3 regions of the Amycolatopsis sp. FU40 genome follow, and region 3 is predicted to be linked to each of the others. Evidence: riboswitches for the same ligand, from Rfam matches in the RefSeq annotation. Region 3 holds a riboswitch; each other region holds the start of a gene.
The links. Region 3 has a riboswitch for S-adenosylmethionine ahead of L3Q65_RS30570 (methionine ABC transporter ATP-binding protein). Riboswitches for the same ligand answer to the same signal wherever they lie in the genome.
Positions count from the first base shown of each region.

Region 1 (9,425 bases), 2.4 Mb from region 3:
GTCGGTGGTGGTGTGCGCGCGGATCAGGCCCTGGTACTTCTCCAGCCCGCCCGGCAGGTGGCTGATGCCCGGCTGGCTGTCGGTCTTCGAAACCGGCAGCACGTCCTCGGCGAGGAAGTCGCGGTAGCGGCGGTACGCGGGCCGCACGACCTCGGCGAGCAGCCGGTCGCACTCCGCCGCGAAGCCTTCGACCTCGACCGAAGGCGTGACGCGGAACGGGTCGCCGTCCTCGTTCGCGAGGTACCGCTCGACGTACTCGATCCCGATGCGCACCAGGAAGTCCGGCGGCGCGAACCCGTCCGCGACGGTCGTCCGCTGCGCCTCGATCACCGCGTCGAGGTAGCCGCCGATCGCCGCCAGCCGGGTGAGATAGCCGCGCGCCTTGTCCGCGTCGTCCGGGGTCAGCGCGGGAAGGATGGTCATGAGGTTGAGCGCGGGCGAACTGAACCCGTCGCTCACCGCGAACCCGGACAGCCGCGAGTCGATCGTGTCGATCGCGCCGCGGGCGTGCGTGCGCACCACCTCGCGGGTGATCACCTCGGACGCGGTCAGCCCGGCCGGGTCGAGCGCGTCGGCGCGTTCGGCGATCGCGGCGTACTTGGCCCGGTCGCGCTCCGCGGCGGCGAGACTCGGGTCGGCGAGCTTCGTGTGGTCGCCGGGGAGGCCCAGGACGGTGCGCTCCAGCGGTTCCCGTTCGAAGTCCAGCTCGACCAGTTCGTCCGCCAGGCCGGCGACGGTGTCGCCGTGGCCGGCCGCCCAGCCGGTGACCACGGCGTCCAGCACCGACAGCGGAAGGGAGCCGCCGGAGAGGACCGTGTCGTGGAACGCCTTGACGTCGAACCGGCTGCCGAGCCGCTGCTCTGCCTGTTTGCGCAGCCGCTCGATCTCCAGCCGCCCCACCATGTACGCGAGCGCCTGGCCCGGGTAGCCGAGGTACCGGTCGACCTCGGACTCGATCTCGACCTGCGCCATCGGCGTGTGCTCCAGCAGGTAGTCGACCGCCTGCCGGCGGCTCCAGCCCAGCGCGTGCAGGCCGGTGTCGACGATCAGCCGCCCGGCCCGCATGGACTCCATCGTCAGCATGCCGAGCAGCGACACGTCGTCGGAGTACAGGCCCATCTCGTCGGCGAGGCGCTCGGTGTAGAGGCCCCAGCCCTCCGCGTAGGCGGTGAAGTTGCCGATCCGGCGCAGCAGCGGCAGGTCGGCGAGGTCGAGCGCGGTGCTGAGCTGGAAGTGGTGGCCAGGGATCGCCTCGTGGAACGCGATGACCTCGGCGGTGTGCCGGAACCGTTCGGTGGCCTGATGGGTGTTCGCGAAGTAGACGCCCGGCCGGGACCCGTCCGCGGCGGGCGGCATGTAGTACGCCGGGGGCGCGCCGGGCGCGGAATCCTCCGGCACCGCCTCGACGGTCCACGGGTGCTGCGGGATGTGGCCGAACCAGTTCGGCGCCTCGGCCGCGGCGCGCGAGATGGCCGTGCGGGCGGTTTCGAGGAGGTCCCCGGCGCTCGTCCAGCGGAGCTTCGGGTCGGTGCGCAGCCGCTCGAAGATCTCCGGCAGCTCGCGCGTGCCGAACACGCGCTCGCCGAGGGCCTGGTACTGCTCGACCTGGCCCGCGATGATCGCGAGGCCGGTGTCGTGCAGCTCCTGCGGGGTGCGGTCGCTGGTGGTGTGGGTGCGGGCGAGGCGGGCGTAGATCTCGTCGCCGCCGGGGAGCCAGGAGACGCCTGCCTTGTCGTCCGGGCGGCCGTGCGGGAGGACCTCGGCCTCGAGGAAGTCGCGGTACTCGCGGAAACCGGGCCGGGCGACGTCGCGGAGGATCTGCTCGCGGCGGGCGGCGAACTCGGCGTCCGGCGCGGACTGGCGCAGCAGCGGGTCGTTCTCGGGCTCGGCGAGGTAGCGGTCGAGGTGCGCGATCGCGGCCTTGACCAGGCGTTCGATCGGCAGCAGCCCCGCGGCGATGCCGTCGCGGTGCCGGTGTGCGACAGCGCGGAGGTACTCGGGGATCGCGCTGAGCCTGCCGAGATGCGCCTCCGCGGTTTCCGCGGTGACGGTGACCATCGGCAGCGCGGACAGCAGCCCGGACGCGGGCCCGACGAACAGGTCGGTGACGGTGAAGTCGACGACCCGGCTGTCCATCCGGTCGAGGTTCCCGTCGATGGAGCTGAGCAGGACGTCGCGAGTGACGCGGTCGACCTCGTCGAGCCCGGCCGGGTCGATCGCCTCGGCCCGCTCCCGGATCCCGGCGAGCTTCTCGCGCAGCGCCGCCTCCGCCGCGGCCGACGGATCGCCGAGCCCCGGCGCGTCCGGCCGGATGCCCAGAATGGCGGCGTCGAGCGGTTCGTGGTCGAACGACACCTCGACGAGTTCGTCGGCGAGATCGGAAACGACGGTCATCGGCGTGGACCCCCAGGGTAGGCGGAGCGAGTGCTGACGCCGACCCTAATCGAGACCGGGGTGCGGACGCCCGTGTCCTCGGCGGCCGGCCTCCGTCCGGGGGCAGCGGCGTTCCGGGGCGTGGAACCTGGGGCCGCGGGCGGCGGGACGGCCGGGCAGTGCGTGCACGGTTCACGGATCGCCGTGCACCGGCATTCGCGGGTGCGCACCGGCCGGTGTTCCGCCGACGTCTCGGTGGCGCGGGGCACGCCGGGCGCGTGGTGCGGCCGGGCGGGGCGGGCGAGGCGGTAGCGTTGCCGGAGTGGCCGTGACCGATCCCGCCGACATCCGCCTGCTCGCCGCGCTCGCCGAGCTGGGCAAGGGGGCTGTGCACGAGCTGGCGGCGAAGGTCGGGATGGACCCGCGGGAGGTCGCGTACCGGCTGGTCGCGCTGTCCGGGAGCGGGTTGCCGCTGCTGGTCGGGGTCGAAAGCGACCCGAACGGTCTCCGCGCGGCGATCTCCGGGGCTCCGGCGTCGTGGCAGCGTCCGCAAGGCCCCGGGGGCGGGTATCCGGGCGGGCCCGGGTCGGCGCCGTTCCCCGCGGCCGGGCAAAACCCGGGCAGCATGCCTGGACCGAACCCGGGCGGGATTCCCGGGCCGATGGCTTCCGGCCCGGGTGCGACGCCGGGCGCCATGCCCTCCGGCCCTGGCCCGATGAACAGCCCGGCGTCGGCGGGAGTCCCGGTTCGAGGCGGAACGTCGGGCGCGCAAGGCTCCGGGATGCCAGGCGCCTCCGGCCCGCACCCGCCCGGACCGAACGGGGTCCCCGGTCCCGATTCACCCGGGATGCCGGGACACTCCGGCCCTCATCCGCCGGGACAGCACGGAATGCCCGGCCCCGGAACCTCCGGTGCGTACTCCCCTGGGCAAACCGGCCTGCCCGGCCCCGGGACCTCCGGCGCGTATCCCCCCGCACAGACCGGAATTCCGGGCCCCTCCGGCGGCTACGCGCCGGGGGTGTCCGGCGCGTACGCACCCGGACCGGCCGGGATTCCCGGGGTTTCGGGCGCGTATCCCCCTGGACCGAACGGGATTCCCGCCGGGCCGGGCGTCTCCGGCGCGTACAGCCCTGGGCAGCTGCCGCCCGCCGGCCCGAGCGTCCACAATGGACCGTACCCGGCCCCGGATCCGGTCGTCAGCACGTGGGGCGTTCCGCAGACCGCGTCCTGGGCCCGCGGCGACGAACCCCGGCCCGCCGCGGCGCCGGCCAAGCAGGGGCGGATCGGCGAGACGATGCAGTCGCAGGGGCTCGAAGGGGAACAGCTTTCCGTGCAACTGCTGGAGGTCCAGGATCCCGCCGACTTCCTCTTCGGCGCGGCGGGCTACCGGCTCGAGGACGGCGAGCGCGCGGTCGTCGTGCACACCGAGATCACCAATCGCGGGCCGATCCCGTTCGCGTCGCTGCCCGACAACTACCTGGAACTCGTCACCGACAGCGGCGAGACCATCGCGAAGGCCCCGGTTTCGCTGACCTCCCGGCCGCCGCACAAGATCGGCGTGCAGCCGGGCGAGACGCTCGGCGGGCACACCGTCTACGTGCTTCCCACCGCGACCCGCGTGGTCTCGGTGCGCTGGAGCCCCCGGCCCGAGCCAGACGAGCGCACCTTGACCTGGGCCGTCGGCTAGCCGGCTCGTGAGGGTTCATGCCGGTTGGAACCGGCAAAAACACTCACGAGGCCACTAGTTCCCGTCGCGCAGGATCTCCAGCGCACTCGCCAGATCGTCGGGGTACTCCGCCTCGAACTCCACCCACCGGCCGTCCGCGGGATGCGCGAAACCGAGCGTCCGCGCGTGCAGCCACTGCCGCGTCAGGCCGAGTTTCCTGGCCAGCACCGGGTCCGCCCCGTAGGTCAGGTCGCCCGCGCACGGGTGGCGCAGCGCGGAGAAGTGCACGCGGATCTGGTGCGTGCGGCCGGTTTCCAGCTTCACGTGCGCCAGCGAAGCCGCCCGGAACGCCTCGACTACCTCGTAGTGCGTGACGCTCGGCCGTCCGCCCGCGACGACCGCGAACTTGTAGTCGTGCCGCGGATGGCGGTCGATCGGAGCGTCGATGGTGCCGCGCGTCGGATCCGGGTGGCCCTGCACGACAGCGTGGTAGCCCTTGTCGACGGTCCGTTCCTTGAACGCCCGCTTCAGCACGGTGTACGCGTGTTCGCTCTTCGCCACCACCATCACCCCGGTGGTGCCCGCGTCGAGGCGGTGCACGACGCCCTGTCGTTCGGCCGCGCCGGAGGTCGAGATGCGCAGCCCGGCCGCGGCGAGGCCGCCGACGACCGTCGGGCCGGTCCAGCCGGGACTGGGGTGCACGGCGACGCCGACCGGTTTCGAAATCACCACGATGTCGTCGTCATCGTGCAGGATCTTCATGCCTTCGACCGGCTCCGCGACGATTTCCGCCGGACGTTCCGGTTCCGGCAGCGTCACCTCCAGCAGTCCGCCCGCGGCCAGCCGGTCCGATTTGCCCGCCGGACGGCCGTCGAGGAGCACGTCGCCCGCCGCGGCGAGGTCCGCGACCGCGGTGCGGGACAGGCCGAGCAGTTTGGCGAGGCCGGCGTCGACGCGCATCCCGTCGAGCCCGTCGGGGACGGGCAGCATGCGCGCGCTCACTCGGATTCCTTCTTCTTGCCGCGGGTGGAGGTGCCGTCGTAGTCCTTGCCGAGCAGGGACAGCAGCACGATCAGCGCGCCGCCGACGCAGATCGCGGAGTCGGCGATGTTGAAGATCGCGAAGCCCTGGCCGTTGGGCGCGAACGCGGAGATGAAGTCGACGACGTGGCCGCGCAGCGGTCCCGGCTCGCGGAAGAACCGGTCGGTCAGGTTGCCGAGCGCGCCGGCGAGCACGAGCCCGAGGCCGATCGCCCAGCCGACCGAGCGCAGCCTGCGCGAGATCCACACGATCGCGATCACGACGCCGATCGCGACCAGCGCGAGCACCCACGTCATGCCGGTCGCCATCGAGAACGCGGCTCCCGGGTTGCGGATGACCTGCAAGTAGATCAGCCCGCCGAGGATCGGCTTCGGCTCCTTGCCCTCGAGGTTGGCGACGACGAGGTTCTTCGTGATCAGGTCGATCGCCCACAGCAGCGCCGCGACCGCGAACACCACCCAGACGCGCCGCTTGGGCAGCGGCACGGCGTCCTCGGCAGCCTCCCGCTCAGGCGGTTCCGCAGACGGCTCGACCTCGGATTCGGACGGCGAAGGATCGGTGCTCACACCCCCATTGTCCACAACCGCGCCCGAGCAGGTCACAGCGGCCGAATTCAGTCGCCCCGCACGCCCCTCGCCCGCCATCATCGGCTCCGTGCCCGCCGACATCCCCAGCCCCGCCGCGGCCGCGGCCTGGATCGCCCTCGACCTCTCTCCCACCGACGACCTCCCGCTCTGGGCAGCCCACTGGCTGGCCGACGGCGAGGACGGCGAGCACCTGCGCCGTCTGGCGGGCCTGTCCCGCACCGAACCGCGGGAGATCCACGACGTGCAGGAGGCGGCCTTGGCCGACTGCCGCACTCCCATTCCCGCGGTGGCCGACGCGGCTGACGCCGCGTTCACCCATCTGGCCCGGCTGTTGCTCAACGGCCAGCTCAGCGAACGCGGCCTGCTGAACGACCTGCACGCGATCATCTTCCGCACTGTGTTTAATGGCGTCGGCTCCGCCGCCGCGGCGGGATCGCCCTTAAGCCGATCCCGCGTTGTGGTCAAGTTTCCTGCCGCGCCAGGCCCAGCACCCCCGCGCCGTCAGGCGCAGAACGGCGGCAGCTCCCGCGTGTCCCCGACCGGCGCCCACCGCCCGTCCACCTTCGCGTACTCCCACCGGGCTCCCCGGGCCACGATCTGCCGCAGCGCGAGCACCAACCGGTCCACGTGCTCTTCGGTGCTCCCCAGCCCGAGGCTCACCCGAACCGCCTGCTGGCCCTCGCTCCCGGCTTCACGGATCAACCGCCGGGCGGCCACGTGCGCGCAAAACGCCCCGTCCCGCACGCCGATCCCGTACTCAGCCGACAGCACCGCGGCCAGCCAGCCCGGCTCGAAGCCGTCGACCACGAAGCTCACCGTGCCGACCCGGTCCACCGGCGCGTCAAAGAACCGCAGCTCGGCAAATCCGGGCAAGCCCTCGAGCCCCTTGCGGAGCCGCTCCAGCAACGCAGCCTCGTGCGAACCCACGGCATCCCACTGAGCCGCCAGCTGCTCGCACGCCACCCCAAGCGCATACACGCCAACGGTATTCGGCGACCCGGCCTCGTGCCGCTCCTCGCCGCTGTTCCACACCACGGCTTCCTCGGTCACCAGCTTCGTAGCACCGCCACCGGCCAGGTACGGCTCCGCGGCACGCAGCCAGTCGCTGCGGCCGATCAGCGCGCCAGCCCCGAACGGGGCGTAGAGCTTGTGCCCGGACAGCGCGACGTAGTCGACATCCAGCTCCCGCAACGAAATCCGCCGATGCGGAGCGAGCTGCGCGGCATCCAGGGCCACCCGGGCGCCGTGTTTCCGGGCCACCGCGGCGATCTCGGCGACCGGCAGCAGTTCGCCAGTCACATTGGAGGCACCAGCGACGACCACCAATCGCGGCCCCTGCGGGCATTCCGCCAGCGCTTCGTCCACAACGGACACCGCGGCGAGCCGGGTCCGCGGCAACTGCACGCGCCGGACGTTCGGACCCCGCCACGGCAGCAGCGCCGCGTGGTGCTCACTGTCGAACACGACCACGGAAGTCTTGCGCGGCAACGCCTTCGCCAGCAGGTTGAACGCGTCAGTGGTGTTGCGCGTGAAGATCACCGAGTCGCCGGTGCGCGCGTCCACGAACCGGCGCAACACGTCCCGGGTCCGTTCGTACAGCCGCGTCGAGACCTGCGAAGCGAAGCCCGCGCCGCGATGCACGCTGGCATACCAGGGAAGGAACTCGTCGACCGCCGTGCGCACCGCGTCCAGACACGGCGCGCTCGCCGCGTGGTCGAGGTTGGCGTAGCCGATGTCGCCGCCGGTCACCAGCGGGACCCGCAGCGTCGCACCAGCGACAGCGGGAACAGCAGCGACAACAGTTTCCGTGGACCGGTCGAGTGCGAGAGTCATGACGGCGCCTCCTCGGCGTTCCGGGGGACCCCCGGCGAGGGGCCCGCGCTTGCCCGCCGCACTGCGCGACCGGCCTGGTCCTCACCCGGGGCACCCCACCGCGGTAGGAGGGTTGCCGGCCAGCAAGCCGGGGCTTCGCGCTGGCACTCATGACCTGAACCCGACGATAGCGGAAAACTCGCGCGGGAAACCAGACCCGTCCCGTGATCTGAGACGGCAGTCACAAGTAGTGTCCACAAAGGACAGAAGGATCAGGCCCCGGATTCCCCGTGCCAGCGGGCGAGGCGGCCGGCCCGGTCGACGGCCCGGATGCGCCGTTCGGTCGCGTCGCGGTCGGCGGCGGTCGTGACCACCAGAAGCTGGTCCTCGACCTGCAATCGGCTCGTTTTCTGCGGGGTGAAGCCCGTCCCGCCGCGGACCACGAGGCTGACCGTCGCCCCGGCGGGCAGCCGCAGCTCGGACAGGTACACGCCGTGCAGCTTCGACCCCTTCTGGATGCGCACCTGCAGCAGTTCCGCGCCGAGTTCGTCGAGCGGCGCGGCGTCGACCTCGATCTCGTGCGCCTGCGTCGCCTTCGCCAGCCCGAGGATCCGCGCGAGCGGGCTGAGCGTCGCGCCCTGCAGCACGGTGAGCACGATGACGAGCACGAAAACCGCGTCCACCAGCCGTTGCGCGCCGGGCACGCCTTCCGACAGCGGGATCATCGCGAGCACGATCGGCACCGCACCGCGCAGGCCCGCCCAGGACAGGAACGTCTGCTCCCGCCACGGCAAGCGGAACGGCAGCAGCGACAGGACCACCGAGAGCGGCCGGGCGAGCAGCAGCACCACCGCGCCCGCGACGAGGCCCGGGACGAGCGCTTCGAGCAGCCGGGTCGGCGACGCGAAGAGGCCGAGCAGCACGAAGAGCCCGATCTGCGCGAGCCAGCCGAGCCCTTCGGCGAACGACAGGGTGTCCGACCGGTGCGGCAGCTTGGAATTCCCCAGCACCAGACCGGCGACGTACGTGGCGAGCAGGCCGGACGCGTGCGCCAGCTGGCCCGAGGAGTACGCGAGCACGCACACCGCGACCGTGGCGAGCGGGTACAGGCCGGTCGCCGGGAGCGCGGCCCGGCGCAGCGCCTGCGCGCCCAGCCAGCCGAACGCGAGGCCGAGCGCGAGGCCGGTGAGCAGTTCGTAGACCACCAGCAGCGGCAGCGACCAGTCGACCGCCTCGCCGGACGCGAGCACTACGACCGCGATGTAGGCGGGCGCGTCGTTGATGCCGGATTCCAGCTCCAGCGCGCCGACGACCCGTTTGCCGACCCCGGCCGTGCGCAGCACGGAGAACACCGCCGCGGCGTCGGTGGACGCGAGGACCGCGCCCCACAGCAGGGAAAGCCGCCAGTCGAGGCCGAGCAGCCAGTGCAATGCCGCGCCGGTGACCGCGATGCTGATCACCACGGCCACTGTGGACAGCAGGATTCCGGGCCCCAGCGAGGGTTTCACCGCGGACCAGCGCGTGGTGAGCCCGCCCTCGGTGAGGATCAGGACGAGCGCGGCGAGCCCGAGGGACTGGGTGAGCGCCGGATTGTCGAAGCGGATGCCGAACCCGGCCTCGCCGAGCACGACGCCGATCCCGAGATACAGCAGCAGCGACGGGAATCCGAGCCGGATGGACACGCGCACCGCGACGACCGAGACGACCAGAACCAGCGCTCCGACGCCCAGCACCATGGGAAGCTCGTCCACTCGCCCGCCTCCCTCCCGTCGCCCGCAGGCGTCCAGAATAGTGAGGCAGTGTCCGGTTCCCGAGCGCGCACCACCGGTCCGGGGGACCTCGCAGGTGTGTTACGACGCCTCGGCGGCACTCACCGTCGCGAGATCGACACCCAGCGCGGCGAACGGGCCCCTCGCGCCCGGCAGGACGCGGACCGCGCGCTGCTG
Region 1 is NZ_CP091381.1:4,171,127-4,180,551, forward strand. Features, by position in the region: gene L3Q65_RS19995 (DUF885 family protein) at 1-2,394, opposite strand, end outside; gene L3Q65_RS20000 (AsnC family protein) at 2,696-4,060, shown strand; gene L3Q65_RS20005 (RluA family pseudouridine synthase) at 4,115-5,041, opposite strand; gene lspA (signal peptidase II) at 5,038-5,646, opposite strand; gene L3Q65_RS20015 (aminotransferase class V-fold PLP-dependent enzyme) at 6,169-7,500, opposite strand; SAM riboswitch class IV at 7,541-7,655, opposite strand; gene L3Q65_RS20020 (potassium/proton antiporter) at 7,752-9,230, opposite strand; gene L3Q65_RS20025 (helix-turn-helix transcriptional regulator) at 9,330-9,425, opposite strand, start outside.
Region 1: it holds a riboswitch for S-adenosylmethionine, as region 3 does, so the genes downstream of both, L3Q65_RS20015 (aminotransferase class V-fold PLP-dependent enzyme) here and L3Q65_RS30570 (methionine ABC transporter ATP-binding protein) in region 3, are expected to answer to the same signal.

Region 2 (9,425 bases), 1.9 Mb from region 3:
TCCAGCAGCTCGGTCACGCCCATGCCGGTCTTCGCCGACACGCGCAGCACGTCCGAGGGCTCGCAGCCGATGATGTGCGCGATCTCCGCCGCGTACTTCTCCGGGTCCGCCGAGGGCAGGTCGATCTTGTTCAGCACCGGGATGATGTGCAGGTCGTTCTCGAGCGCGAGGTACAGGTTCGCGAGCGTCTGCGCCTCGATCCCCTGCGCGGCGTCGACCAGCAGGATCGCGCCCTCGCACGCCTCCAGCGCCCGCGAGACCTCGTAGGTGAAGTCCACGTGGCCGGGCGTGTCGATCAGGTGCAGGACGTGGTCCTTGCCGTCCACCTGCCAGGGCAGCCGGACGTTCTGGGCCTTGATCGTGATGCCGCGTTCCCGCTCGATGTCCATGCGGTCGAGGTACTGCGCGCGCATGGCTCGCTCCTCGACGACGCCGGTCAGCTGCAGCATCCGGTCCGCCAGCGTCGACTTGCCGTGGTCGATGTGGGCGATGATGCAGAAGTTGCGGATCAACTCCGGCGGCGTGAAGGTGGTGTCGGCGAACGTCTTGGGCGCTGTCACTCGGGCTGTCCTCGGGATGGTGGGGGATGTCCGTACCCCATCGTCCCATGGACCTCCGGGTGCGGGTGGGGGTCATCCCCGATGCGGCCCCGCGCGACTCGTGATGACCTCGAAGCATGAGCACTTCACCCTCCCCCTCGCCGCCCGGTCCCGGCGTCCTCGACGCCGCCCTCGACCGGGCCTTCGGCCATCCCAGCGGGCTGCTGGGCAGGCTCGGCGGCAAGCTGATGGCGATCGGCAACGCCGCGACCGAGCACCGCGTCGTCGGCCTCGCCCGCCTCGAACCCGACGAGACCGTGCTCGTCATCGGCCCCGGCCCCGGAGTCGGCCTCGACGCGGCGAGCAAACTCGCCGGCGAGGTGATCGGCGTCGAACCCTCCCCGCAGATGCGCGAACTCTGCACGGACCGCTGCGGAGACCGCGCCGAGGTGCGCGCGGGCAGCGCGGCCCGGACCGGTTGCGCGAACGCGTCCGCGGACGTCGTGCTGACCGTGAACAACGTCCAGTTCTGGGAAGACCGCCCGGCGGCCTTCGCCGAACTGTTCCGCGTGCTGCGGCCGGGCGGGCGGCTGCTGCTTTCGGCGCACGAGAAGTGGCTTCCGGTGACGCGGCACGAACTGGCCGGCGAAGCCGCCGCCGCGGGATTCACCGACCTGCAGACCTGGACCTGGGACCCGCCGGGGTTCGCCGCGCTCGCCGCCCAGCTCCGGGCCGTGAAACCGGCCTAGCGCTGGTCGCGGCGCAACGGATGGTCCTCCGGGACCTCGACGAGCACGATCCGCAGCCCGTCCGGGTCGGCGATCCACGCCTCGTCGGTGCCCCACGGCTCGCGCCGGGCCTCGCGCACCGGTTCGACCCCGCGTCCGGCGAGTTCGGCCAGCGTCGCCGGGAGATCGCGGACCTGGAGGAAAAGATTGACGTCCGGACCGGGCCCCGCCTCGCCCGTGCCGACCACCTCGATCGACCCGCCGCCGGCGAAGAACCGCGTGCCGCCGGGGAACTCGCGCTCGATCGCGAGGCCGAGGGCATCGCGGTAGAACGCGGTGGACACCTCGTGGTCGCGGGGGTGGATCAGCACCCGGCTGCTCAGTACGTCCATGGCTCCTGCCTACCCGAGCGGCTCAGGCGACCGCAATCGCAGCGATCCCGGCCAGCACCACCAGCGATCCGGCGAGGCGGCGGACCGCGTTGCGCTCGCGGAGCACGAGCCAGGCCGCGACCCCGCCGAAGACGATCGACAACTCGCGCGCCGGCGCGACGAGGCTGACCGGCGCGATCCGCAGGGCGTACAGGACGAGCAGGTATCCGGCGGGCGAAGCGAGCCCGACGATCAGCACCTCGCGCCGGTGGTCCCGCCACAGCCGCTTGACCTCGGACCGGCCGCGGGCGGCGGACGGCGCGAGCAGGATGCTCTGGCCGATCGCGCCGCCGCCGAAGTAGACGAGCGGAGGCACGCCGAGCGACGTGACCGAGTGCGCGTCCCAGAGCGTGTAAGCCGCGATGACCGTTCCGGTGGCGACGCCGTAAAACACTCCGGCACGGCGAGCGTTCGCGTCGCCGCTGCTGCCGCCGACGCTGATCACCAGCACTCCCGCGACGACGAGGAAGGCACCGACCAGCCCGAGCACGCCGGGCCGTTCGCCGAGGACCGTGACAGCCACGAGCACCGACACCAGCGGCCCGGTGCCGCGGGCCAGCGGGTAGACGATCGACAGGTCGCCGACCTCGTAGCCGCGCTGCAGCACGATCCCGTACACCACGTGCAGCACCGCGGTGCCCAGCGCGGCGAACAGCCACGTCCATTGTGGACGCTCCGGTTCGACTGCCAGCGCGACCGCGATCGCCGGGAGCATCGCTGCGGCAGAAACCGTGTAGTAGAGCCAGACGAATCGCGGACCGCCGCCGGAAACCCGTTTGGCGGCGAGGTTCCACGCGGCGTGCACGACGGCGGCGACGAGGACCATGGCGAGGGCAGAGGTGTTCATCTGCGACCCTTTCAGGTTTTCAGCGCACGCTGAAGACCGGGTCCTCCAGGCTTTTGTCCCGTCAGATGAACGGCAGGGCTCGGTGTCCCGCCGAAGGTGCCGCTCGGACCAGGCCCGCCCGCCCTCGTTGTCTTTCGCGACCCGCTCCGCGGGACCACGGGCAGGCGACGGAACCCTAGGCACTACCGAGATCCACCGTAACCGAGCCGCGGACGGAACGCCGAACGGTTGCCGGCTCCGGGGCCGTCTCCAGCGCCGCGAGCAGGGCTGTTAAGATTTTCGACTGTTGCCGTGCGGCATTCCGTCAGGGAGGAAACCCGGCAGTCCCTCGGGACTGATCCGGAGCCACACGAAACGCGGCAGCGACCTTCACCGAGTGAAAGAGGAACGCCTCCATGGCCAACATCAAGTCGCAGGTCAAGCGCATCACGACGAACGAGAAGGCGCGGCAGCGCAACCTGGCGATCCGGTCCTCGGTGAAGACCGCGATCCGCAAGTTCCGCGAGGCCGCCGACGCCGGTGACAAGGACAAGGCCCTCGAACTGCAGCGCGACGCCGCTCGCAAGCTCGACAAGGCCGTCACCAAGGGCGTCATCCACGCCAACCAGGCCGCGAACAAGAAGTCGGCTCTCGCGAAGCGCGCGAACCAGCTCTGAGCGCAGTCTTTCCGGAAGGCCCGGCGGCTTTGGCTGCCGGGCCTTTTCCGTGTGCTGAGCAGGGGACGGCTCCGGCTCCGGCTCCGGCTCCGGCTCCGGCTCCGGCTCCGGCTCCGGCTCCGGCTCCGGAGGAACGGTCGCGGCGGCAGGCGCCTTGAAACTCAGCGGTCTCCCTTGGCCGCGACCACGTCGAGGACCGCGCGCTGCAGCGCGTAGTTCGCATCGGCCGCCGCGCCCTTGACCTCGGCGTTCAGCCGCGCCACGACGCGCATCGCGGTCGCCAGGCCGTCCTGGCCCCAGCCGCGGGACTGCCCTTGCGCCTTGCGGATCTTCCACGGCGGCATGCCCAGTTCGCCCGCCATCTGGTTCGGGTTGCCGCGCCCGGCCGCGGACACGCGAGCGATCGTGCGGACCGCGTCGGCCAGCGCGTCGGCCACCAGGACGTGCGGGACGCCCAGCTGCATCGCCCACTGCAGCGACTCCATCGCGGCTGCCCGGTCGCCCGCGACGGCCTTCTCAGCCACCGCGAAGCCGGTCACGTCGGCGCGTCCGGTGTGGTAGCGGCGGACCGCCTGCTCGTCGACGACTCCCCCGGTGTCGGCGACCAGCTGCGTCGCCGCCGAGGACAGCTCGCGCAGGTCCGAACCGACCGAGTCGAGCAGCGCCATCAGCCCCGCGGCGTCGATCTTGCCGCCCGCTCGGCGCACCTCGTTGCGGACGAACGCCTCGCGCTCGGCCGGCTTGGTGAGCTTGGGGCATTCGGTGATTTCCGCGCCCGCTTTTTTCAGCGCGCCCGGCAGTGCCTTGGCAGCCTTGCTCCGCCCGCCGCCGCTGTGCACGACCACGAGGACGATGCCGTCGGCGGGTGCCTTCACGTATGCGAGGACCGCGTCGGACAGCTCCTGCGAGATGTCCTGCGCCGACTCCAGCACGATGACGCGCCCCTCGGCGAACAGCGAAGGGCTCACCAGCTCGGCCAGCACGGGCGGTGTGAGATCGGACACCCGCATGCGCGTGAGGTCCGCCGTCGGGTCCGCGGCCTTGGCCGCGTCGAGAGACGCTCGCACAGCCCGTTCGATGAGCAGTTCTTCCTCGCCCGTGACGAGGTGCAGCGGCGCGGGTGCGGTGGTCACCCGGCCATCTTCTCACCCGGCCGCCGGGCCGTCCGCTCCGGTGATGTGGGCCGCCTCCGTGGCACGAGCTGATCGGGATGTCGTACGGTGTAGCCGAGGACGCGCCCACCGGCGCTCCGACAACCGAATACCGCTCATCCAGAGGGGCAGAGGGAACGGCCCGACGAAGCCCCGGCAACCGGCGTACAGCCTGTCATCCCGCGATCGCGGGGTAGCTGACGACCACGGTGCCAATTCCGGCCCGCTTCGGCGGGGCAGATGAGGAAAGGAACCTCGCGATGACTGCAGCCCTCAGCGCCACCTCCGCCAACAAGACGATCGACCTCGGTCCGGCCGTCGAACTGGTGTCGAAGGAAGAAGGGCACCGGCAGCCGCTCGCTCCGGAATTCGTCTCCGTCGAAGACTTCTCGCCGCTCGAGGTCGCCTACGACTTCGGCCGCGTCCGCCGCGAGGACATCGAGGCGGGCCCGCGCAACATCTGGCGTTACAAGAAGCTCCTTCCCGTCCCCTCGACCGTCGAGGAGACTCCGAACACCGAACCCGGCTGTACCAGGCTCGTCCGCGCCGACCGGCTCGCGAAGGAACTCGGCCTCAAGCGCGTGTGGGTCAAGGACGACACCGGCAACCCGACGCACTCGTTCAAGGACCGCGTGGTCGCCGTCGCGCTCGCCGCCGCCCGCGAGTTCGGTTTCGAGGTCCTCGCGTGTCCGTCGACCGGCAACCTGGCCAACGCGACCGCCGCCGCGGCGGCCCGCGCCGGCTGGCGGTCGGTCGTGCTGATCCCGAAGAGCCTCGAACGCGCGAAGATCCTCACCACCGCCGTCTACGACGGCGACCTGATCGCCGTCGACGGCAACTACGACGACGTGAACCGGCTCGCCACCGAACTGGCCGCCGAGCACCCGAAGTGGGCGTTCGTGAACGTCAACGTCCGCCCGTACTACTCCGAGGGCTCGAAGACGCTCGCCTACGAGGTCGCCGAGCAGCTCGGCTGGCGCATCCCCGAGCAGATCGTCGTGCCGATCGCCTCCGGTTCCCAGCTCACCAAGGTGGACAAGGGTTTCCGCGAACTGGGCCAGCTCGGTCTCGTGGACGCCAGCCCGTACAAGGTCTTCGGCGCACAGGCCACCGGCTGCTCGCCGGTCTCCACCGCGTACCGCAACGGCCACGACGTCGTCCAGCCGGTCAAGCCGGACACGATCGCCCGCTCGCTCGCGATCGGCAACCCGGCCGACGGCCCGTACGTGCTCGACGTGGTCAACCGCACCGGCGGCGCGATCGAGGACGTCACCGACGAAGAGGTCGTCGAAGGCATCCGGCTGCTCGCGCGCACCGAAGGCATCTTCACCGAAACCGCGGGCGGCGTCACCGTGGCGACCGCGAAGAAGCTCGTCGAAACCGGCAAGCTCGACCCGGACGCCGAAACCGTCCTCCTCATCACCGGCGACGGCCTCAAGACCCTCGACGCGGTCGAGAACCACATCGGCCCGAAGGCCACCGTGCCGCCGTCCGCCGAAGCCGTCGCCAAGGCGCTCGGCTACTGACGCACCGGCCCGGGGTCCTCCGCACTACCGCGGGGGACCCCGCGGCTCGCCCCGGCGCACAACCGCCGGGCCGCTTCCTTCCGGCAGGACGGCGGTGTCACCGTCCACATCGGTCCGGGTGACCAGCACTCCCATCGTGCCGAGAACGTCCACTGTGGACTTGCTCGGATGGCCGTATCCGTTGCCCGCGCCGACACTGATCAGCGCCGTGCGCGGCCGCACCGCCGCGAGGAACTGCGGCAGCGAATACCGCGAGCCGTGATGCGGCACCTTCAGGACGTCCGCTCGCAGGTCGACGCCCTCGGCGAGCAGATCCGCCTGTGCGGCCAGTTCGACGTCTCCGGTCAGCAAGACCCGGCCAGCCGCTGTTTCGGCGCGCAGGACGACCGAACTGTTGTTGATCATCGTGCCGTCCTGCAACGCCGGTGCACGCGTGGTGGCGTAGCGCGGACCGAGCACCTCCAGCGACAGCCCCGGCCATTCCAGCCGCTGCCCATCGCTCAACTGCGCCAGCGGCACGCCACGACGCCGCGCTTCGCCGGAAACCGACTGCCACGCCCACGCCGGAGCACGCCCTGGTCCAACCGCGATCGCACCGACTGCCCGACCGTCGAATACCGAGGCGAGACCGCCGATGTGATCCGCGTGCAGGTGACTCAGCACGAGCAACGGCACCCGCTCGACGCCCAGCCTTCGCAGGCATTCGTCGACCGGCCCTGGTTCCGGCCCGGTGTCGACGACCACGGCGCGGCCAGGCTCGGCGGTGGCCAGGACGACCGCATCTCCTTGTCCGACATCGCATTCCACCATCGCCCAGCCGTCCGGCGGCCAGCCAGGTGCCAAGACTTTGGCAGGCACGACCGTCAACAGCACGACGACCAGTCCGATCGCCACCAGCAGCCGGATCCGACGAAACCGCGCCGCCACCACGACTGCGACCAGCAAAGCCGCCGCGCACAGTCCGCCCCACCAGCCGCCAGGCCAGGACAGCGTCGCGCCCGGCGCTCTCGCCCCATGCCGGGCGACGGTGATCAGCCATCGGGCTTCCGGATCTGCTGCGTGGATCAGCACCTGACCCGCACCTGGCCACCACGGTCCGACGACTGTTGCCAGCACTCCCAGCACAGTCACCGGCGCAACTACTGGCGCCGCAAGGACATTGGTCACGACGGAGACCAGGCTGACCGTGCCTGCCATACCGGCGATGATGGGCGCGGTGACCACGAACGCGGCTAGCGGAACAGCGAGCCCTTCGGCGTAACCGGCTGGAACTCCCCTTCGCACCAACGAATCCGCCCAGCGCGGCGCGAGCAGCACCAGCCCCGCCGTGGCGAGCACCGACAATGCGAAGCCGAAATTACCCGCCATCGTCGGATCCCACGCCACCAGTGCGCACACCGCGAAGGCCAATGCGGGCAACGCTGAACCACGTCGTCCCAGTGCCAGCGCGAGCAGGCCGATGCCGCCCATGACGCCTGCCCGCACCACGCTCGGTTCAGGGCCCACCAGGACGAGGAATCCCGCCAAGCAGGTGCCAGCCGCTGCGGCGGACAACCTCGGACCTGCTCGGACCAATCGGCACAGCAGCAGGACGGCTCCACCGATGATCACAAGGTTCCCGCCGCTCACGGCCATCAAGTGGGTGAGCCCGGAGGCCTTGAACTCCCCCTCGACCCGTTGCGGCAGCGCGCTCGTGTCGCCTAGCACCAGTCCGGGCAGAAGGCCCGCTGGTTCTTCCGGCAGGATCGCGCACAGCGAATGCAAGCTGTTCCGCAGGGCCGCAGCGGCTTGCTGCCACCACGGTGCTGGCCCGACGCCGACTGGCGCGGCACGAACGGAGAGGACTGCCGCGGTTAGCTCGCCGCCGCGTGCGGGCAGGAGGCGACCGGACGCCGTTACCTCCTGGCCGGGCAGCAAGCCGCCCCATTCCGCGACTGGTGCCAGCAACAGGGCCCGGCCGGTCGATTCGACTGGCTGACCGTCCACTGTGGCCGTTGCGACCCGGGCGGGGATCGCCACCGACCTGGTTCCTGCTTGCTGGTCCGCATAGCCAGCTTGGTGAATCGGCCGCGGCCGCTCGCTGATCTCGACCCGCAGCGTCGCGGTGACGCCACGTGCGGCAGCGGCCCCCAACGGGTCGGACGCTGCGTCGTGAATGCGCAGCGCGGTTGGCACGGCAGCAATGAGCCCGACCAGCAGCAGCGCTCCCCCGGCTCCGACGTATCTGGCACGACCGCGCGCTAGGAGCACTGCAGCGCCGACCACCGCTACGGCACCGATCACTGTTGCGACCCACCAGCCGAGTTGCAGTCCGGCGAGCGTGGCCGCCCATCCGGCGACGGCAGCGGGAACGAGACGGAAATCGTGATCGCGCCGCGCCTCTTCCTCGATTTCCAGCTTCATCCGACGGTCACCTGCTCGCGGAGCTTCTCGAACTTGCTCTGGCCAATGCCGTCGACGTCGCGGAGTTGTTCCACGCTCGAGAATCCGCCGTGCTGGGTGCGCCAGTCGGTGATCCGCCGGGCGGTGACTTCACCGACGCCGGGGAGGCTGTCGAGTTGTTCGGCGGTCGCGGAGTTCAGGTCGACTTTGCTGGCTGCGGCTCCTGAGCCCGCCGGCGCTGCTTGCGCAGCCGGGACGCCGACCGCCACCTGCTCCCCGTCGGTGAGTTTGCGGGCGAGGTTCAGTGCGGTCAGGTCGACGCCTGGGTTGGCACCGCCCGCTGCGCGGAGTGCGTCGGCGACGCGGGAACCCGCCGGCACGGTAACCAGCCCCGGCGAGCGCACGTGGCCGACTACGCTGATTACCAGGTTCTCGTTGGTTTTCGACGCGTGCGGCACTTGCGCACGCGCCGCCGGGAGCGGCGGGGCGACTTCGGCCGCGGGTGAGCGACCGAAGATGGCCAAGCCTCCGGCGATGACGGCAGCGGCTGCCAGCAAAGCCAGGGCGAAGATCATTCCCCGGCGGCCCAGGAAGCCCGGCAGACCGGTTGAGCCGGGGAGCCAGCGACGGGCCAGGCGATGTTCGGTGTGTTCCGGCAGCCAGCTGCGGACCAGTTTGCCGCCTGGCAATGGGCTTTCCGGAGGGGTTGGGCTGTCGGCGAGTGCGGACAGGCGGGCTTTGCGGCCCGGTGGCCGCACGAGCGGCGCACCGTCCGCCGACGGGCCGCCCAGTAGTGGTGAACTGTCAGCAGACAGCCCAGCTTTCGAACCCGCGGTGCGGGAGTGCGGCATTGCGCCGTCAGCGCCCGCAGACGGGCGAGAGTTCGGTTCCCACTCCGTGCCCGTGGGCGGCTGGCTGCCTGCCGTTGCCGCCGCACTCCCCCGGCTGCGCGCTGACCGGCCCGCGCGACCGAGAGGCAGCCAGCGGCGTGCCGGCCCGCTGCCGGGTCCGGCGAGGTGCGGAACGGCGGCCAGCTGGTCGGCCAGCCAGGTGAGCCTGACGTTGACGGGAGTGCCCTGGTCTCGGGCGGAGTGCTCGAACACACGATCGACGCTAGGCGTCGGCCGGTCCGGCGGCGAGAGGGTTCCGCGCGATCTGTGGACAA
Region 2 is NZ_CP091381.1:4,599,853-4,609,277, forward strand. Features, by position in the region: gene lepA (translation elongation factor 4) at 1-560, opposite strand, end outside; gene L3Q65_RS21990 (class I SAM-dependent methyltransferase) at 677-1,288, shown strand; gene L3Q65_RS21995 (VOC family protein) at 1,285-1,659, opposite strand; gene L3Q65_RS22000 (DMT family transporter) at 1,682-2,545, opposite strand; gene rpsT (30S ribosomal protein S20) at 2,941-3,201, shown strand; gene holA (DNA polymerase III subunit delta) at 3,363-4,334, opposite strand; SAM riboswitch class I at 4,466-4,599, shown strand; gene thrC (threonine synthase) at 4,613-5,878, shown strand; gene L3Q65_RS22020 (ComEC/Rec2 family competence protein) at 5,903-8,281, opposite strand; gene L3Q65_RS22025 (ComEA family DNA-binding protein) at 8,278-9,018, opposite strand.
Region 2: it holds a riboswitch for S-adenosylmethionine, as region 3 does, so the genes downstream of both, thrC (threonine synthase) here and L3Q65_RS30570 (methionine ABC transporter ATP-binding protein) in region 3, are expected to answer to the same signal.

Region 3 (9,425 bases):
GCGGCGTGAACAGCGGATGTCCGGTGTCAGACGGGTTGCGGACGGACCGGTCCAGATGGGCCTGCGGCGGCTCGTCGCGGGTCGGTTTCCGGAACTCCGGCAGCGCGAACGTCGCCGTCCGTCCGCCGATTTTCTCGTGAGTCACTCGGCGAGTTCGGACGTCTCCAGCCACCGCGCCTCGACGTCGTCCTTCTCCGCCAGGACGGCCTTCAGCTCGGTGTTCAGCTCGATCAGCTTCTCCGGGTCGGTAGCTGCCTCCGCCAAAGCGGCGTGCAGCTTCTCTTCCCGCTTCGCGAGCTGGTCCAGCTTTCGCTCCAACCGGCCCAATTCCTTTTGCGCCGCACGGGTTTCCGCCGCACTGCGCTTGGCCTCGGTCTTCTCCGCGGCCGGTGCTTCGCGACGCGGCGCGGCCTCCTTCGCGCGAGCGCGGCGTTGCAGGTACTCCTCGATGCCGCCCGGCAGATGGGTGACCTTGCCGTCGCCGAGAAGCGCATACGTGGCGTCGCAGACTCGCTCGACCAGGTACCGGTCGTGCGAGACCACCACCATCGTGCCCGGCCAGCCGTCGAGGAGGTCTTCGAGCTGTTGCAGGGTGTCGATGTCCAGGTCGTTCGTCGGCTCGTCCAGCAGCAGCACGTTCGGCTCGGCCATCAGCAACCGGCACAGCTGCAGCCGGCGACGCTCGCCACCGGACAGGTCGCCGACCGGCGTCCACTGCCGAGCCGCCGGAAAGCCGAGCTTTTCGCCGAGCTGCGACGCGGTCATCTCCTGCTTGCCGAACACGACGCGACCGGAGACCTGCTCGATCGCTTGCAGCACACGAAGATCAGCGGGCAGGTCGTCGAGTTCCTGGCGCAGGTGCGCGAGCGCGACCGTCTTGCCCTGCACCCGTCGTCCGGTCGGCGATTCGACGTCGCCGCCCAGCAGCTTCAGCAGCGTGGTCTTGCCGGAGCCGTTCACGCCGACCAGACCGATCCGGTCGCCAGGGCCGATCCGCCACGTCACGTGATCTAGCAAGGTCCGGTCGCCAACCCGCAGCGATGCGTCTTCCAGCTCCAGCACCGTCTTGCCGAGCCGGCGCTTCGCGAACGCCATCAGCTCCACCGAATCGCGCGGCGGCGGCACGTCGGCGATCAGCGCCTCGGCGGCTTCGACGCGGTAGCGCGGCTTCGAGGAACGCGCCTGCGGACCGCGCCGCAGCCACGCCAATTCCTTGCGCGCCAGGTTCTGCCGCTTCTCCTCCGCGGTCGCGGCGAGGCGGGCGCGTTCGGCGCGGGCGAAAATCCAGTCGGCGTAACCGCCTTCGTACTGCTCGACCCGGCCGTTCGCGACCTCCCAGGTGAGGCTCGCGACGGTGTCGAGGAACCACCGGTCGTGCGTCACGACCACGACCGCGATCCGGCGGCCCAGCAGATGGTCGGCGAGCCAGCGAACGCCTTCGACGTCAAGGTGGTTAGTGGGCTCGTCGAGCACCACGAGGTCCAGCTCGCCGGTCAGCGCGGCGGCCAGCGCGACGCGACGGCGTTCGCCGCCGGACAGGTTCGCGGTCGGGGTGTCGAGTCCGATCGCGGTGATGCCCAGACCGTCCACAATAGACCGGACGCGCGCGTCGGCGGCCCATTCGTGCTCGGCCCCGTAACGTTGCAGCACCACGTCGCCGACCGTGCTGCCGGTCGGCAGTTCGGTGCGCTGGGTGACGACGGCCATCCGCAGGTCGCGCACCTGGCTCACCCGGCCGGAATCCGGTTCGCTCAGTCCGGAAAGGACTTCGAGCAGCGTCGTCTTGCCGCCGCCGTTGAGCCCGACTACGCCGATCCGCTGCCCCTCGGCGACGCCGAGGGAAACGTTGTCCAGCAACGGCTTCACGCCGTAGGACTTGCTCACCGATTCCAGGTTGACCAGGTTGGCCATCCGGATCCTTTCCACTGTGGACTATTGATTCAAGCTTTGCGGTTCAGGCGTGCACGCGCGGCGGCGCGTTGCGCGGAGCGTCGTCGCCGCCGACCACCCTGGCCCCGGGCACCGGGCCGTGCGCGACCCGCACCGTCCGGCATACCCCCGCGCCGGACAGCTCGGCGGCCACCTCGACCGCGGTTTCCGCGTCGGAGCACAGGAACGCGCACGTCGGCCCGGAGCCGGACACGCATCCGGCAAGCGCGCCCGCGTTCACCCCGGCACGCAGCGTGCGGCGCAGGCCGGGCCGCAGCGACACCGCGGCCGCCTGCAAGTCATTGCCGAGCAACAGGGCGAGTTGGCGAGGATCGCCCGACGCGAGCGCCTCCACGACCGGCGTGTGCGACCCGATCCGCGGCGGCTTGCCGTCCGCGCGCAGCCGGTCGAGTTCGCCGAACACCTTGGGCGTGGACAGGCCTTCCTCGTCGAAGGCCAGCACCCAATGGAACGTGTGGCGCGCGAGCACCGGAACGAGCTGCTCGCCGCGGCCGGTGCCGAGCGCGGTGCCGCCGTACAGCGCGAAGGGCACGTCGCTGCCCAGCCGGCCGGCGATGGTGGCCAGCTCGTCGCGGGTGATGTCGAGTTTCCAGAGCGACGAGAGCCCGACCAGCGCCGCGGCCGCGTCCGCGCTCCCGCCCGCCATGCCGCCCGCGACCGGAATGCCCTTGCGCAGCACGATTCGCACCTTCGGCTCATCCGCGTCCGGCCGTCCGGCGTAAGAGGCCAGCTCGCGCGCGGCTCGCCAGGCGAGGTTGGCGCCGTCGGTGGGCACCGTGCGCTCCCCCTCGCCGTACACCTCGAGCCCTGGCTCGTCGGTGGCCGCGACGGTCACCTCGTCGGTGAGCGAAAGCGCCTGGAAGACGGTGACCAGCTCGTGGAACCCGTCCGCCCGCAGGTCGCCGACGGCCAGGTGCAGGTTGACCTTGGCCGGGACCCGGACGGTGACTGGTGGTGGAACGACGGCGAGCACCCGTCCAGCCTACGTGGCTGTCGCTGACCAGGTGCCGTCAGGAGAAAACGTTGGCACGGAAGTTCCCCCAGTCGTCGCTCCGGAGTGGCCAGCCGGACTAATTTGGAACTACTTTGTAACTATGCGCACGCCGGAGGTCAACCTGTCCGAGCTGTCCCTGCACCCGCGCCGGGTCACCGACCAGCTCGAAGGTTCGCCGACCCGGTCGGTCCGGATTCGCCGACGGGAGAAGGACAAACCCGATCTGGTGCTCGTCACCGCCGAGCGCGCCGAGCAGGCGGCGGCCGGGTTTTCGGCGGCCGTCGCGATCCTCGTGGAACTGCTGCGCCGCAGTGCCGAGACGGTCGCGCTCGCCGCCGAGGCGCTGCCCGCCGCGTTCCCGTGGGCGCGGTACCTGTCGGCGGAAGAGGTGCGGACGTTCGTCGGCGAACTGGCCGAAACCCTGGAGCGAACCGAATCCCTCGGCAACCCGGCGCCGTTCGCCGCCCTCGTGGCGAAGTGGAAGCAGGCCGCCGAGGCGCACGCGGATCCGGAGCTGGCGGAGATCGTGCGCCGGAACGACCACAATGGACAGACTTCAGGACGCGTGTCCTAGAACCTTGACCGCATGTCCTGATCTCTCGGGCGATGCGTCCCGCAGATGCGGCGAGGGCCGCCCCAATCGAATGGGACGGCCCTCGGAAAACAGCTCGGTAAAAGGGAAATCAGGCGGCGACGACGCTCTGCGGACCGCGCGCCGGCTGGCTCACGTGCGCGCCCCGGTCGGAGATCCAGGACAGCGCGGCATCGGCCCGCTCGCCGCGGACGCCGAGGCGGAACCGGGCGATCGGGGTGTCCCCGATGCGGGTGAGGCCGCCGCCGATGGTGGCGAGCTCCACGTCGAACCGGCTGGCCGCCTCGGGCAGCAGGGCGCCAACCGAAGCGAAGCCGATCAGGACGACGTCGACCGCGCGGTCGTACTTCGCGGACTGGGCGCGCGAGGTCTCGACCGACGGCAGCACCGCCTGCGCGGTCCAGCTGTCCGGCGTCGAGATCAGGTCGAGCACCGTGCCGCGCTCGACGATCGCGCCGTTGTCGAGCACCGCGACGTCGTCGCAGACCCGGCGGACGACGTCCGCGTCCGGCGTGGTGACGACGATCGTCACGCCCAGCTCGGCCCGCGCCCGGTCGAGCACGGCGAGCACCGCGCCCGCGTCCTCGGCCGCGATCCCGGCGGTCGGGTCGTCAGCGAGAAGCACGGCCGGTCCGGCGGCGAGCGCCTTGGCGACCGCGACCCGGCGGAGCTGGCCTTCGGTGAGTTCTTCGGGCTTCTGCGCGGCGCGGGCGGTGAGGCCGACCAGGTCGAGCAGCGAGCCGACCCGGCTGCGCCGCTGCGGGCCGTCGACGCCGAGTTGCTCCAGCGGGCTGGCGATATTGCCCGCGATGGTGCGTTCGGCGATCAGCTCCGGCTTGGTCCCGACGACGCCCAGCTGGCGGCGGATCTCCCGCAGCCGCTTGCCGTCGAGCGTCGCGGTGTTGAGGCCGTCGAGCCGCACGACGCCGCGGTCGGGGCGCTCCTGCAGCGCGATGCAGCGGGCGAGGGTCGACTTGCCGGAACCGGAGGGACCCACAACCCCGAACAGCGAACCGGCTTGCACGTCAACGCTCACGTCGCGCAGCGCGGCGACACGATTTCCGTGGAAGGGAAAGGACTTGGACACGTTTTCGACAGTGATCACGAAAGGGCTCCAGGCAAACGAGGCGCAGCGCCGATTCCGGGCGCGCCAGGCGTCATCGAATTACCGTCCACTGTGGACGGCGCAAGAAACTGCGGAAAAAACGATCAGGCGATGACCATGGAGCGTTGACACGCACATACCGAGCGGCGACCTTCGTCGACTACGCGCCGGCGGGTCAGCAGGAGCGGGCGGGTGACCCTCTTCATCGAAAACAGCCTCCATCGGTCCTGGCGGTAGCACCTGCCCTGCGGAGGGTGGTTGCTGCGACTTCGGCGAGCCAGGTCTCTCAGTCGCTCGGGATGGACGCTTTCGAGTAAAGCCGATCCCATTGGCTGAACGCAAGCGCGTTGGTGCAGATCACACGTCTGGTGGTGCCCGCATGCCGGAACACCGCGTCCAAGAACCGGAAACCCGGAACCTCGGTCGCCGAACAGTGCCTCGACCTGCGAAACACCCGCGGCGGACCTCGGCGGCGAACTAGTTCGTTCCACTGTGGACGATCAAGGATCTTTGTGGAACAAGAGTTTTCTCGTTGTCAAGTGGCGGCGGTTCGCGAGCCTCGACGCTCGGCTCACGGAGGCCTCGACCGGGTCGAGATAGGTCAGCGGAGCGAAGCACCTCGGGTCGGCACCGCTGAACAATCCGGAGCGCGGAGCAGCCGGACTCCCCCGAATGCCGAGCTGCTCGTCACAGGTGGAGGGCGGTTTCGGCCGTAGCCGCGTGATCACTAAGAGTATCTGAATGGCGGTGGGTGACTCACAATCAGCGACGACACAAGATCATCGGACAACGCAGCGAAACCAGGGAATACCCGCCGCCCCGCCGGAGTTGCACGGCACAAGCGAGCGCCGCGAGAGGGGGTCAGCTTCCGGCAGCCGCGATCCGCGCGAACGCGTGCACGTCCAACTGCTCCCCGCGCGTCTTCGGGTCGATCCCCGCCTCCGCGAGCAGTTCGCCGGCCCGCTCGGCAGAACCGGCCCACCCGGCCAGCGCGGCCCGCAAAGTCTTGCGTCGCTGCGAGAACGCCGCGTCGACCACCGCGAACAGCCGTGCGCGATCCACGCCGGAAACCGGGTCGGTCCGGCTGAACGAGACCAGCGCGGAATCGACGTTCGGCACCGGCCAGAACACCGCGCGCGGCACCGCGGCGACCTTCCGCGCCGGGCCGTACCAAGCGAGCTTCACACTCGGCACTCCGTAGGTGCGGCTTCCCGGACCCGCTGCCATCCGGTCAGCGACCTCGGTCTGGACCATTACCAGCCCGCTGCGCAGCGACGGCAGCTCGGCCAGCAGGTGCAGCACCACCGGTACCGCGACGTTGTACGGCAGGTTCGCGACGATCGACACCGGCTCAGCCGGGAGATCAGCGGCCCGCACCCGCAACGCGTCCGCGCCGACGACGGTCAGCCGCTCCGCTGCCTCAGGCGCGCGCTCGGCCACTGTGCGCGGCAGGCGGGCGGCCAGCACCGGATCGATCTCCACCGCGACGACCTGAGCGCCCGCGGCGAGCAGGCCCAGCGTCAGCGAGCCGAGGCCGGGACCGACCTCCAGGACGACATCCCCGGGCTGCACGCCGCCGAGTTCGACGATGCGGCGGACCGTGTTGGGGTCGTGCACGAAGTTCTGCCCGAGCTTCTTCGTGGGCCGGACGTCGAGTTCGTCGGCCAGCCCGCGGATTTCGGCAGGCCCCAGCAGTTCCACCACCGCACGAGCCTACCCAGCGCCGTCAGCGCCCCGGCAACGCGGAGTACGAAAACAGGCGGCCGTGAGCTCGAAGCTCACAGCCGCCTGCCGGGAAAACTCAGGTCACGCCTTCGCGCCGCACACCGGCCAGGCACCGTAGCCGCCACCGCGAGCGGCACGGACCTTCTCGGCCACCGCGATCTGCTGCTCGCGGCTGGCCTGGCTCGGCAGCGCCGCGTACTGGTCGCCGCCGTAGGCGTTCCAGGTCTGCTTGTCGAACTGAAGGCCGCCGTAGTAGCCGTTGCCGGTGTTGATCGACCAGTTGCCGCCCGACTCGCACTGCGCGATGCGGTCCCACGCGGATCCGTCGCCGATCGCCGGCTGCGGCGGCTTCTTGGTGCCGACCTTGATGATCTTGGCCTTGGCCTCGACGAGCACCTTCTCCGAGACCTGCTCGCGCGCGACTTCCTCGCCGTTTTTCTTCGTGACCTTGTAGGTCACCAGCTTCTTGCCCGGCGTGCCCGGGTCCTCGACGCTCTGCTGGCCCTGCAGCTGCGTCGGGTCGTCGACCTTCTGCACCTCGGGGTCGATGGTCTCTTCCTGGTTGACCATCGACACGCCCATGCGGCTGACGTGGACCTCGGCACCGTTCTTCAGGCTGACGTCGAGGCCGCCCTCGATCGCGTCGTCCGGGCCCAGGTTCAGCTTCAGGTCGGAGGCGAGCTCCTTGGTGGTCACCGCGGTGGTGTCCACCTTGCGGGGCGCGTTGGTGCCGTCGAAAAGCGTGATGTGCTTGAGGGTCTTGACCTGGACGGTCGAACCCTCCAGCGGCAGTTCGCCGGACGACGGCATCGACGTCCACGCGCCCTGGGAAAGCATGCTGCCCATGCCGAGCTGGCCCATGGCCTCGCCGAGCGTGGTCGCGCGGACCCACGAGGGCCGGGACACGCCGTCCACGACGAGGTTCAGCTGACGGCCGCGCTCAAGCTTGATGACGCCGCCGTCGCCGACCGCCGCCTGCGGCGAGGGCGAAAGCGCGTCGTGCTCGCCGACCGACAGGCCCGCGTCCTCGAGCACCTCGCCGACGGTGCCGCCGTAGCTGTGCACGGTCTGCTGGTGGCCGTCGACGTCGACGGTGATGCTCTTGTTCATCGCGAGCGCCGCCGCGCCGCCACCGCCGACGGTGACCAGCAGCGAAAGCACGGCACCCTTGAGGAAGCGGCGCTTCCAGGTCTTGGTCGCCTCGCGCAGCCCTTCCTCGACCGCGGCCTTCTTGGCCTGCGGGGAGGCGGTGCGGTCCTGCTCGACCTCGTCCGGGAGGACGAGCGGCGGAAGCATCGTGGTTTCCGCGTTGATGAGGCGGATCAGCTCGTCGACGTCGATGTCGATTTCCGACATCAGCATGTCGGCGTCCGGGCCGAGCGCGGCGAGCACGTCCTGCTCGGTCACCCGGAGCTCGTCGGAGAAGTCAAGCTGCCCGTAAGCGGTGTCCTCGAGCTCGCGGTCGAGCACGGCCACCGAGGACGCGGAGGAGGAGAAATACGCCGAACCCGCGTCAAGACGCGAGTCATCCTGCCGACTACCAGTCACCGGGTCGTTCCCTTTCCCAAGACACCGCGCGTCGTTCGCGCGTCGTCCTTCGTTCGCGACGCACCCTCGGGCGCGCCTCTCAAGTCCGACACCCCCAGCCAGCGCCATCGTCACGGTCCCGAGTCGTACCAACCTCGGTTCCGCTTCCCCGACGTGCACTGACGTGACTGGTGGGCGTATCAGCCGGCTCCGCGTCGCGGTACCGACCGGCACGATCACGGGACAGTAACGGGTGTTGGCAGGTTGCGCAAACACCCCCCGGAGTGTCGTGACTTGTGTCACTCATCAGGTGGACGAATGCGCGGTCTCGAATGTCGCAATCCGTGCAACTCGTTGTGACACTACGGAATCAGGCGGGCAGCCGATATGCGCGTTCGGCAGTGGTCCGGACCGCTTCGGCCACCTCGTGGACCGCTTCGCCGCGCAGCTGAGCGAGGAAGCGAACGGTGTAGGCAGTGCAATACGGCTCGTTCGGCCGCCCACGGTAGGGATGAGGCGTCAAAAACGGCGCGTCAGTCTCCGCGAGGAACTGCCCACGCGGCACGAGACGCGCGGCCTCATGCAGCCCGCGCGCGTTCTTAAAGGTGACCGTGCCCGCGAAGGACAGGATGTAGCCCTTGTCGACACAGCGGCGCGCGATGTGCTCGTCGCCAGAGAAGCAGTGGAAGACCACCGTCTCGGGCGCGCCTTCCTCGTCGAGGATGCGAAGCACGTCCTCGTGCGCGTCGCGATCGTGGATCATCAGAGCCTTGCCAAGCCGCTTCGCGAGGTCGATGTGCCAGCGAAACGCAGCCTGCTGCGCATCGTGCGGCGAGTAGTCCCAGTAGTAATCGAGCCCCGTCTCGCCGACCGCGACCACCCGCTCGCCACGCGCCAGACGCTCCACTTCGGACTGTTCGGCGGCCCCGAATTCCTTGGTGCGCGTGGGATGAATAGCCACTGCGGCAAACACCCGCGAGTCCCAGGTGGACGCCTCGGACGCCCAACGAGCAGCAGCGAGGTCGTCCGCGACAGTGACAACCCGCGCGACCCCAGCCCGTTCCGCGCGGTCAACCATCTCCGCGACGTCAGCCGCAGTCTCCGCACCGCACGCGTCGAGATGAGTGTGCGCGTCAACCACCGTCACCGGCAGCCGGTCGGGAATCGGGGGAAGTTCGCGCTTCTCGTCACCCATGACCCCAAGCTACTGCGCCCCCGCCCGCAGATGCCGTGAGGGGAACCCTGCGGGACCCAGATTCCCCAGGGTTCCCTTCGCGACCCGCACCCGGTTCGCGAGGGGCCCCTTCACGGACCGCCCGCCCAGCGCAGCCGCAGGGGTACGCCCCAATGCCACATTGGGTGCATCCCACGCACCGAACGCCACATTGGGTGCGCCACATGCACCCAACGCCACATTGGGGCGCTAGCCCCACTCACAAACCGCAGCCGACGCACCCACCGACGGAGGCACCCCACACCGCCCCCAACCCCGATCCGAAGCCGCCCTGCGGTTCGGGGTGCTTGTCAAGGCA
Region 3 is NZ_CP091381.1:6,536,051-6,545,475, forward strand. Features, by position in the region: gene L3Q65_RS30550 (hypothetical protein) at 1-145, opposite strand, end outside; gene L3Q65_RS30555 (ABC-F family ATP-binding cassette domain-containing protein) at 142-1,911, opposite strand; gene L3Q65_RS30560 (4-(cytidine 5'-diphospho)-2-C-methyl-D-erythritol kinase) at 1,955-2,923, opposite strand; gene L3Q65_RS30565 (hypothetical protein) at 3,045-3,518, shown strand; gene L3Q65_RS30570 (methionine ABC transporter ATP-binding protein) at 3,628-4,641, opposite strand; SAM riboswitch class I at 4,857-4,947, opposite strand; gene rsmA (16S rRNA (adenine(1518)-N(6)/adenine(1519)-N(6))-dimethyltransferase RsmA) at 5,503-6,345, opposite strand; gene L3Q65_RS30580 (transglycosylase family protein) at 6,448-7,914, opposite strand; gene L3Q65_RS30585 (TatD family hydrolase) at 8,264-9,088, opposite strand.